DNA from 2 places in the Streptomyces sp. NPDC037290 genome. Region 1 is predicted to be linked to the other one. Evidence: riboswitches for the same ligand, from Rfam matches in the RefSeq annotation. Region 1 holds a riboswitch; the other holds the start of a gene.
The links. A riboswitch is a leader RNA that binds a small molecule or an ion and turns the genes downstream of it on or off. The one in region 1 is predicted to bind cyclic di-AMP.
Positions count from the first base shown of each region.

Region 1 (5,290 bases):
CCTGGCACGAACGCCGCACCACGCACCCGATCGTTCCACCAGCCGTAGCGCGGTCCGTACCGGTGACGGCATCGATGGCGATCCTGCTGGTCACCACCGCCGGCGTGTTCGGCGCGCTGTTCAGGGCCACGTTCTACCTCCAGGACGTACTTCGCCTCGACCCACTCGCCAGCGGTCTGCGCGTGCTCCCGCTGACCGTGCTCATGGTCCTCGGCTCACCCGCCGCGGTCGCGGCACTGCGCCGGTACGGTGCGCGCCGCACCGCGATCGCCGGTACGGTCCTCGTCGTGGTCGGCATCGCGGGGCTGTCCCGACTCGGTCCCGCCAGCACATGGATGGCCATGGCTGCAGTCTTTGCCGCCATCGGTGCCGGGTTCGCCACCGTGATGGTCACCGCCACCGGGACCGTCGTCGGTGACGCGCCGCCCGGGTACGCCGGAGTCGTCAGCGGGCTCAAGCAGACCGCCATGAACATCGGGCCGATCTTCGGCATCGCCGTCGCGGCCGGCGCGACCGGCTCGGCTGTTTCAACCATGAGTTCCACTCTGCTGATCCTGGCCTCACTCGCCGCTCTCGGCCTGCTGCCCGCGTCGCGGCTGCCCCCGCGGCCGGCCCACCGGGAAGGAGACGACGCGACCGCCTCACGCCCGGCGCAAGCACCAACAACACAGGCGGCACCCGCTCGACACACAACCAGTTGAGCAACCGCCGAACACACCCAGGCTGATCCGGTCATGCACCAGACCGATCTTCAGTGTCGGCAAACGATGGCGAGCTCAAGCGGTCAGCGCATCACCGCTGTTCAGAAGGTCAGCGTAGACCTCTGCCGGAGTGCGATAGCCGTGGATCTTGCGAGGGCGGTGGTTGAGCTCATGGGCGATGGCGTCCAGGTCGGCCTGGCTGAACCTGCGGAGGTCCGCGCCCTTGGGCAGGTACTGCCGAAGCAGCCGGTTGGTGTTCTCGTTGGTGCCGCGCTGCCACAGGCTGCGCGGCTTGCAGAGATAGATCGGCATCCCGGTCTCAGCCGTGATGGCCTGGTGCTCGGCCATCTCTCGGCCCCGGTCCCAGGTGAGGGTCCGCCGGAGCTGGGGCGCGCGAGCGCGGCATCGGGCTGCACGTGATCGAGCAGGGCATCGACACGTCGACGTCAGACAAATCGCCGACATAATCGGCGTGCCGAGGTCGACGGTGTACGGGCACCTCGGCAAGACCAGGACCGTGCCCCGCCAACCCAAGAAGAGGGCCGACACACCGTTGCCCAAGCCGGCCTGATCCGCCGGACAGGCCTGGGCCCACCCCCGCCGAACGACACGGCCAGGCGGAACCACCCCCCGCGCACACCCGTGCCCCGCGCCCGCGGGCTGTGCGGGGGCGGGGCACGACGGGGCGGGTCAGGCCACCGAGGCGATGCGCAGCTTGATGTCGTCGGGGGACAACGTGCCCTTCGCGGTGACGTGGTCGCCGGAGGACTCACCGCGCAGGCGGCGGCCGATCCACGGCACGAGGTACTCGCGGGCCCAGTGGACGTCGTCGCGGCGGACCTCGAGCGTGCCCCGGGGCGGTTCCGGCGGCCACGGCTGCTCGGGGTCGGCCGGGACGTCGAGGCCGAGGGCCTGGCCGGCGCGCAGCGCCACACGCGTGTGCCCGTCGGGCGAGAGGTGGAGCCGGTCGCTGTCCCAGGCCCTGCGGTCCTGCACGGACTTCAGGGACCACAGGTCGAGCACCGGACAGCCGTACCGGTCGGCGATGGCGCGGACGTGCCCGTTGTAGGTGGCGATCTTGCCTCGCAGGTGCTTGAGCAAGGGGACACCACGGGTGTCGAAGCCGGTCGTCACCATCACCGTGCCGGCCGCCTCGGTCAGCCGGGCCACGGCGCGCTCGAAGCGCTCGGCCACCTCGTCCGGGTCGGTGCCGGGGCGGATGATGTCATTGCCGCCCGCGCAGAAGGAGACCAGGTCCGGGGCGAGTTCCACGGCCTGGGGAAGCTGGTCCTGCACGATCTGGTCGAGCAGCTTCCCGCGCACCGCGAGATTCGTGTACCTGAACTCACCCTCGGGCCGCCGGTCGGCGAGGAGTACCGCGAACCGGTCGGCCCAGCCCACATACGCCCCGTCGGGCCCGGGGTCGCCGACGCCCTCGGTGAAGCTGTCCCCCACCGCCACGTACGACCCGATCACTGATCTGTTGTCATTCTTCGAATCGTCTGCCACATCGGACCATGATTCACCGTCGGATGTGACCTACGCGACCGTAGGCAGGGGTTGACGAACGGTGAGATAAGACACCCTTAAATGGTTTGCGAACCAGGAATACGCGGTGGTGGGCGGCGTCAGATCACGGCGACGCCGTGCTCACGGAGGTAGCCGACCGGGTCGATGTCGGAGCCGTAGTCCGGGGTCGTACGGATCTCGAAGTGCAGGTGCGGGCCGGTGACGTTGCCGGTGGCGCCCGACAGGCCGACCTGCTGCCCCTCGGTCACCCTCTGGCCGGCCGAGACGGAGAGCCGGGAGAGGTGCCCGTACTGCGCGTAGTGGCCGTCGTTGAGCCTGAGGACGACCTGGTTGCCGTACGCGCCGCCCCAGCCGGCGGAGACGACCGTGCCGGCGGCGACGGCCTTGACCGGGGTGCCGGTCGGGACGACGAAGTCGACGCCCGTGTGGTGGCCGCTGGACCACATGCTGCCGGGCACGTGGTAGCCGGTGCCGATGGTGGCGCCGGCGACCGGGAGGGTGAAGCCGGTGGGGGCGGTCTTCGTGGTGGCGGTGCCGGAGGACCGGGTCGCCGGGGCCGCCTGGGACGCGGAGGGGTGCGAGTCGGACGACGACCGGCTCGGGGCAGCGGGCTCGGTGCGGGTCGGTGCGGCCTGCCGGCCGAGGGCGAGCTTCAGGCCCGGGTGGATCAGCGACGGATCGCCGCCGACGGCCTGGCGGTTGTCGTCGTAGAGGCGGTGCCAGCCTCCGTCGACCCGCTGCTCGTCGGCGATCGTGTAAAGGCAGTCTCCGGACTTCACCGTGTAGGTGTGAACCGCCGAACTCGGCTGCGCAGCGGCCGGCTTCACCGGAGACACAGGGGACCCGGGGGACTGCACGGCCTGTGCGGAAGGGGACTGCGCGGGCGTGGCGGCATGCGCCCCGGCGTTTCCGATGAGCGGCAGGGCCAGGGCGGCGCCGCCGGTTCCGGCGACGGCGATCGAGCGGGAAAGACGCGGGGACTTGGGGCGTCGGTGCTTGCCCTTACCAGGCATGGCGCATTCCTCTCCGGCGCCTGCGAGGTGAGCTGTCGGGTTCGGGCTGGAGTTGCCCGGCCGTGCGATCACGGCTTCACCCCGAGCCTGTCGCGGAGACCGGACAGGCAGTCGTACCTGGTGGGTCCCCCGCTCCTGCCGAACGCGGGTCAAGTGTGTGGGACGCCGGGCGGCGGCAGGATTCGGCGTTCCGCCCGGATCGGTGGCGAACGTAAGCGAGCAGGACGCGGGAAACAAGCAGCCGGTTCCCGCCGTTCGCGTGGCGGAAGATCGGATCCGGGACATGAAGTCACCCTCCGTGAATTCCCTCTTCCCGCACCCTTCCCCTTTTCCTTTTCACATGGGAATTACGTGAACATGACGCGCGACGCACGGTCACGAATATGACGCTCCTCACGCACACCCGGCCATGATTCCTTATGTCGCAACGAGTTGGGATTAATATGCCAATTAGGACAGAAATCTCAGATGCGACGCAGCCGGATGACCGTTGCATCCAGGTCACCCTTGAGCCCGGTTCGCAGTCCGTGGTGCAGGAGTACGGCACCCCGGTGCACTTTGCCTGTTTCGCGACATTCGTACGACGCCGTCGGGTCGAGTCCGCGCAGGCGCAGCGCCGGGACCGGCTCGCCGTAGCTCTGCGCCTGGAGCCAGGCGACGACCACCGCCTCCTCGTCCAGGACGTACTGCACGGCACTCAGACCGCCCGCCGGCGGCCGCAGCCGGTACAACTCGCCCTGCTGGACGACCGGGCGGATCTCCTTGTAGAGATCGACCCACCGCCGGGCCTCGGCCAGCTCCTGATCGCTCCACTCGGTGAGGTCTCCGCCGACTCCGAGAACGCCCGCCATGGCGCTGACGAAGCGGAACCGCAGGGAGCTGACCCGGCCGTTGAGCTGGGTGTTCGGGCTGTCGGTGACCCAGGCGGCCATGACCCGGGCGGGGTGGATCTGACTGAAGCCGTGCTGGATCGCGAGCCGGTCCAGCGGGTCGGTGTTGTCGGAGGTCCACACCTGGTCGGTGCGGCTCATGACCCCGAGGTCGATCCGGCCGCCCCCGCCGGAGCAGGACTCGAAGGCGACGGAGGGATGGGCCGCGCGCAGCCGGTCCAGCAGGGCGTAGAAGGCGCGGACGTGGTCCACCCACAGGCGCTGCGGATACGGCTCGCCGGGCCAGCCGGCGTCAGTGAAGCAGCGGTTGAAGTCCCACTTCACGTAGTCGATCGGTGCGCTGGAGAGCAGGGCGTCCAGCCGCTGCCAGAGGTACTCCTGGACGTCCTCTCGGGCGAGGTTGAGGACGAGCTGGTTGCGTAGTTCCGTCCGCTTACGACCCGTTTGGTACTGCACCCAGTCGGGATGGGCGCGGTACAGGTCGCTGTCCGGGTTGGTCATCTCGGGCTCGACCCAGATGCCGAACTGCATCCCGAGGCCGTGCACCTGGTCGGCGAGGGGCTTCAGGCCCTGCGGGAAGCGGGCGGGGTTGGGGGTCCAGTCGCCGAGGCCGGCACGATCGCTGGTGCGGGCGCCGAACCAGCCGTCGTCCACGACGAACAGCTCCACACCGATCCGGGCGGCCCTGCGGGCGAGCGCGAGCTGCTGCTCCTCGGAGATGTCGAAGTTCGTCGCCTCCCACGAGTTGAAGAGGACCGGGCGGTTCCGCCCGGCGTCCGGGATGACGTACGTGCGCTGGTAGGTGTGCCAGGCGCGGCTCGCCCCGCCGAATCCGCCGTCGCTCCACAGGCCCGCGAAGACCGGGGTGGTGTACGACTCCCCCGGCTGGAGGAGCAGCAGGCCCGAGTCGTCGTAGCCGGCGCCACCGGTGATCTGCACGCGCGCGTCCGGGAGCCGGGCGACCGCGATCCGCCAGGAGCCGGACCAGCCGAGCGCACAGCCGTAGACCTCGCCGCGCTCCTCGGTGGCGTCGGTGTCCAGCGCGACCCAGGGCAGGTGCTGGTGGCCGGTGTGGCCGCGACGGCTGCCGATGACCTTCTCGCCGTAGGTGAGAGGGGCGGTGGCGAGGCGGGACTCGGCGGCCCAGCGGCCGTGC
Region 1 is NZ_JBVJVZ010000011.1:218,752-224,041, forward strand. Features, by position in the region: gene ACZ7HQ_RS32150 (MFS transporter) at 1-701, shown strand, start outside; partial or broken gene ACZ7HQ_RS32155 (IS30 family transposase) at 777-1,088, opposite strand; gene ACZ7HQ_RS32160 (SGNH/GDSL hydrolase family protein) at 1,392-2,177, opposite strand; gene ACZ7HQ_RS32165 (M23 family metallopeptidase) at 2,330-3,244, opposite strand; cyclic di-AMP (ydaO/yuaA leader) riboswitch at 3,249-3,404, opposite strand; gene ACZ7HQ_RS32170 (alpha-galactosidase) at 3,709-5,290, opposite strand, start outside.

Region 2 (5,290 bases), on a different contig from region 1:
GGCGGAGGGCCGCGGGGCGGCGTCGCCCGGTCCGTCAAGAAGATGCGCGGCTATCTCGCCGAGCTGATCCACAAGAAGCGCGAGGCGCTGCCCGCCGAACCGGCGCCCGGCGAGGACCTCATCTCCGGCCTCATCCGCGCCTCTGACCACGGCGAGCACCTCACCGAGAACGAGGCCGCGGCGATGGCGTTCATCCTGCTGTTCGCCGGCTTCGAGACGACCGTCAACCTCATCGGCAACGGCACCTGCGCGCTGCTCACCCACCCCGAGCAGCGCCGGCGGCTGCAGGACTCCCTGGCCGGGCGGGAATCGGGCCTGCTGGAGACCGCGGTGGAGGAACTCCTGCGCTACGACGGCCCGGTGGAGCTGGCCACCTGGCGGTTCGCCACCGAGCCGCTCACCATCGGCGGCCAGGACATCGCGGCGGGGGATCCGGTGCTCGTGGTGCTCGCGGCGGCCGACCGGGACCCGGAGCGGTTCGCCGACCCGGACGTGCTGGACCTCGCCCGCCGGGACAACCAGCACCTCGGGTACGGCCACGGCATCCACTACTGCCTCGGCGCACCGCTCGCCCGGCTGGAGGGCCAGACCGCGCTCGCCACGCTCCTCACCCGGCTGCCCGACCTCAGGCTCGCGGCCGATCCGGCCGACCTGCGCTGGCGCGGCGGGCTCATCATGCGCGGCCTGCGCACGCTGCCCGTGGAGTTCACACCGGAGTCCGGCAAAGCCGTAGAACGGTGAACATCAGGGACGTTCAACTCTGTGATCTTCACGTGATCTGCGCGGCATTAACTTGTGACAAGTGATCGTCTGCCGATACGTTCACCCATCAGCGTGGCGAGGTATTTCAGCGCGCCGCGCCGCTCCTGCTGTCGCACGAAAGGCTTCCGCATGCTCTCCGGGAACGGTCGTCACCGTCGCCCCCGTCAGGCTCCGGCCCTCCTCGTCGCGGCCGGAGTGACCGGCTCCGCCATCGCCATCCCGTTGCTCGGCGCCGCGAGCGCCAACGCCGCCGACGGCACCACGTGGGACAAGGTCGCCGAGTGCGAGAGCGGCGGCTCCTGGAGCGCGAGCACCGGGAACGGCTACTACGGAGGCCTGCAGATCTCGCAGGACGACTGGGGCAAGTACGGCGGCACGCAGTACGCCGACAGCGCCGACCAGGCCAGCCGCTCGCAGCAGATAGCCGTCGCCGAGAAGATCCTCGCCGACCAGGGCACCAAGCCGTGGGCCATGTGCGCGCTGACCGCCGGCCTGACCTCCGACTCCGCTTCGGTCGACGTCGACACCGGCGTCGGGGGCTCCGGCGGCACCGCCGGGCCGGGCGACACGTCCGGCTCGGCCGACAGCTCCGACTCGTCCGGTCTGCCGGATTCATCCGCATCCGGTTCCGGCTCGGACTCCAACTCCACGTCCGGCACGGACTCCTCGGGTTCGGATGCCTCCGGCTCCTCGTCCGACGCGAGCACCACCCCGGCCCCGAGCCCGAGCCGCCAGGACACCAAGGCCCCGGACGCGACCGAGGGTCCGACCGGGACCAGCACCCCCAAGTCCGACAAGACTGACAAGTCCGGCTTGACCGGAAGTGGCGGCTCGCGGGGGAGTGACAGCGCGCCCTCGGTGCCCCCCGGTACCGACGAATCGGACAATTACCAGCAGCCTGCCGGTTCTTGGAGTCTGATCGACACCGGTGCGCTCAGCAGTGGCGGGCGTCACCGCGGCGGCAGCGCGGATGAAAGTGCGGACGAAAGCGCGACAAACGGTCAGAACGCCGCTTCTTCGGGCCGTCACGCCGGCCGCGCGGCCAGCACCTACACCGTGCGCGAGGGGGACACCCTCGCCTCCATCGCCGACTCCCTTGGCGTCGACGGCGGATGGCGCGCGCTCTATGACGGGAACAAGAGCGTCATCGGCGCCGACCCGAACCACATCGCGGCCGGTCAGACCCTGGACATCGGTTCTGAAACGGTCCAGAAGTAGCGGCAGTTGACACCCCGTTTCGCCGCTGATGTCCGTTTCGGTGAAAGTGTGGGATGAGTCTCAGAAGCCCTGATCGTCTTTGAAATTCCCTCGATCACCTGTCTACGGTCAAGGCCGCTCGTCACCACGAGCCCCGGCATCCGCAACGCCGAATCCTGCCAGCGGTTGCCCGGGAACAGTCGTCGCGTCAAGCGCCGTGGGCAGGAGCGGGGGACCCAAGGTAAGTGCCGGTCCCGGCGGTTGACGCCGGTACCGGCTGGGGGTGAAGCCGCACCTCGCGAGAGCGAGCGTGCGGCCGGGCAACTCAACCGGCCCGAACCCGACAGCTCACCTCGCAGGCGTCGGTGAGGGGATCGATCCATGCTGTTCACCGGCAAGGGCAAGCACCGCCGTCCGTCCAAGGCCACCCGCGTCATCGCTCTCGCCGGCGTGACCGGCGCCGCCGTCGCCGCCCCGCTGATGGCGGCCGGCAACGCCTCCGCCGCCACCGCCTCCGAGTGGGACGCCGTCGCCCAGTGCGAGTCCGGCGGCAACTGGTCCATCAACACCGGCAACGGCTTCTACGGCGGTCTGCAGTTCTCCGCCTCCACGTGGGCCGCGTACGGCGGCACCGCCTACGCCTCGCAGGCCAACCAGGCCACCAAGGCGCAGCAGATAGCCGTCGCCGAGAAGGTCCTCGCCTCCCAGGGCAAGGGCGCCTGGCCGGTCTGCGGCACGGGCCTGTCGAGCGCCGCCTACAACGGCTCCGCGCCCAGCACCCCCTCGAAGAGCACGGCGCCGAGCACCACCACCCGCTCCACCGGCACGCAGGCCGCCTCCCGCTCCGCCGAGCGCACGGCCCCGTCCGCGAGCAAGACCGTCACCACCCCGACCGGCAAGAAGGTCAAGAAGGGCGACGGCGAGTACAAGGTCGTCAAGGGTGACACCCTTAGCACCATCGCCGAGAAGCACCACGTCCAGGGCGGCTGGCAGAAGCTGTTCAAGCTGAACAAGGACATCGTCGAGGACGCGAACCTCATCTACCCGGGCCAGCAGCTGCACCTGAAGTAGGCGCGGCGGCCCTCGGGTCCGCCCCCCGGTCCCCACGGGCTCCCCGCCCCGGCGCGTGTTCCCCCGTACGCGCCGGGGCGGGGTCTTTTTCTGTGTGCCCCGCGTGTTTCCCCGCTCTTCACCCCCACCCCCCTTTGTTCCGCTCATGAACAATGGGTACCGTCTGCGTGTCCCTCCCCGTCCACGGGGCGGTCGGTCGGTGGCTGATCCCCTGGAGACGGTTAGGCTCTAGTCGCAAGGCAGCGCCGTAAGGCACACCGCCCCGCACTTCCAGCGTCACATCCAAGAAGGAGATGCTCGTGCCGTCCATCGACGTCGTCGTAGCCCGGGAAATCCTGGACTCCCGAGGCAACCCCACGGTCGAGGTCGAGGTCGGCCTCGACGACGGCAGCACGGGTCGTGCCGCCGTCCCGTCCGGCGCCTCGACCGGCGCCTTCGAGGCCATCGAGCTGCGCGACGGTGACCCCAACCGTTACCAGGGCAAGGGCGTCGAGAAGGCCGTCCTCGCCGTCATCGAGCAGATCGGCCCGGAGCTGGTCGGCTACGACGCCACCGAGCAGCGCCTGATCGACCAGGCCATGTTCGACCTGGACGCCACCGACAACAAGGGCTCCCTCGGCGCCAATGCCATCCTCGGCGTCTCCCTCGCCGTCGCCCACGCCGCCTCCGAGGCGTCCGACCTCCCCCTCTTCCGCTACCTGGGCGGTCCGAACGCGCACCTGCTGCCGGTGCCGATGATGAACATCCTCAACGGCGGTTCGCACGCGGACTCCAACGTGGACATCCAGGAGTTCATGATCGCCCCGATCGGCGCGGAGTCCTTCTCCGAGGCCCTGCGCTGGGGCACCGAGGTCTACCACACCCTCAAGAAGGTGCTGAAGGGCAAGGGCCTGTCCACCGGCCTCGGCGACGAGGGCGGCTTCGCCCCGAACCTCGGCTCCAACCGCGAGGCCCTCGACCTCATCCTCGAGGCCATCAAGGAGGCCGGCTACGTCCCCGGCCAGCAGATCGCCCTCGCGCTCGACGTGGCCGCCTCCGAGTTCTACAAGGACGGCACGTACCTCTTCGAGGGCAAGGAGCGCTCCGCCGCCGAGATGACGGAGTACTACGAGGAGCTCGTGGCGGCCTACCCGCTCGTCTCCATCGAGGACCCGCTGTTCGAGGACGACTGGGCCGGCTGGAAGGTCATCACCGACCGTCTGGGCGACAAGGTCCAGCTGGTCGGCGACGACCTGTTCGTCACCAACCCGGAGCGCCTGGCCCGCGGCATCGACGAGGGCACCGCCAACGCCCTGCTGGTCAAGGTCAACCAGATCGGCTCGCTGACCGAGACCCTGGACGCCGTCGAGCTGGCCCAGCGCAACGGCTTCAAGTGCATGATGTCCCACCGCTCCGGCGAGACCGAGGACGTCACCATCGCCGACCTGGCCGTCGCCACCAACTGCGGCCAGATCAAGACCGGCGCCCCGGCCCGCTCCGAGCGCGTCGCCAAGTACAACCAGCTGCTGCGCATCGAGGAGATCCTCGACGACGCCGCGGTGTACGCCGGCCGCAGCGCCTTCCCGCGCTTCCGCGGCCACGCCGAGGTCTCCAAGGGCTGACCTCCACCGGGCTAAGTCTTAGCCAGTCATACGTACGTCCCCGTACCCGGTCCCGTACCGTGTCCGGGGACGTACGCACGTGTGAAGCGCAAGGCAAAGGGGAGGCGGAGAGCCACATGGCCGTGAAGGACCGCGACCGTTTCTCCACCACGACGAGGCTGCGGCTGCTCGGCGAGCAGACGGCGGCCCGGGTCTACCGCTCCCAGACCAGACGGCAGGCCCGCCGCTCCCGGCTCACCGGCCGGGCGGCGCTGCTGGCGCTGGTGCTGTGCACGATGATCGTCGCCCTCGCCTACCCGATGCGGCAGTACGTCTCCCAGCGCGCGGAGATCGCCGACCTCCAGCGCCGGCAGGAGCAGGCCCGCAAGCGGGTCGAGCAACTGCGCGACCTCAAGGCACGGTGGCAGGACGACTCCTACGCCGAGCAGCAGATCCGGCGCCGGCTGCACTACGTCAAGCCAGGCGAGACCGGGTACGTGGTCGTCGACCCGGGCGCGGCCAAGCAGTCCCGTGCCGACCTCGGGGCCGCCCACCGGCCCTGGTACGCGAACGTCTGGGACGGGGTCGACAAGTCCGACGCCTCCGACCAGTGAGCAGTAACGCCGGCCTTTGGCCGTAACCGACAGAAAGCTTCGAAGAGCAGTCATGGAAACGCCCCC
Region 2 is NZ_JBVJVZ010000005.1:588,381-593,670, forward strand. Features, by position in the region: gene ACZ7HQ_RS21380 (cytochrome P450 family protein) at 1-741, shown strand, start outside; gene ACZ7HQ_RS21385 (transglycosylase family protein) at 892-1,980, shown strand; cyclic di-AMP (ydaO/yuaA leader) riboswitch at 2,163-2,336, shown strand; gene ACZ7HQ_RS21390 (transglycosylase family protein) at 2,341-3,030, shown strand; gene eno (phosphopyruvate hydratase) at 3,324-4,631, shown strand; gene ACZ7HQ_RS21400 (FtsB family cell division protein) at 4,748-5,224, shown strand; gene ACZ7HQ_RS21405 (DUF501 domain-containing protein) at 5,277-5,290, shown strand, end outside.
Region 2: another riboswitch for cyclic di-AMP. It lies ahead of ACZ7HQ_RS21390 (transglycosylase family protein); the one in region 1 lies ahead of ACZ7HQ_RS32165 (M23 family metallopeptidase).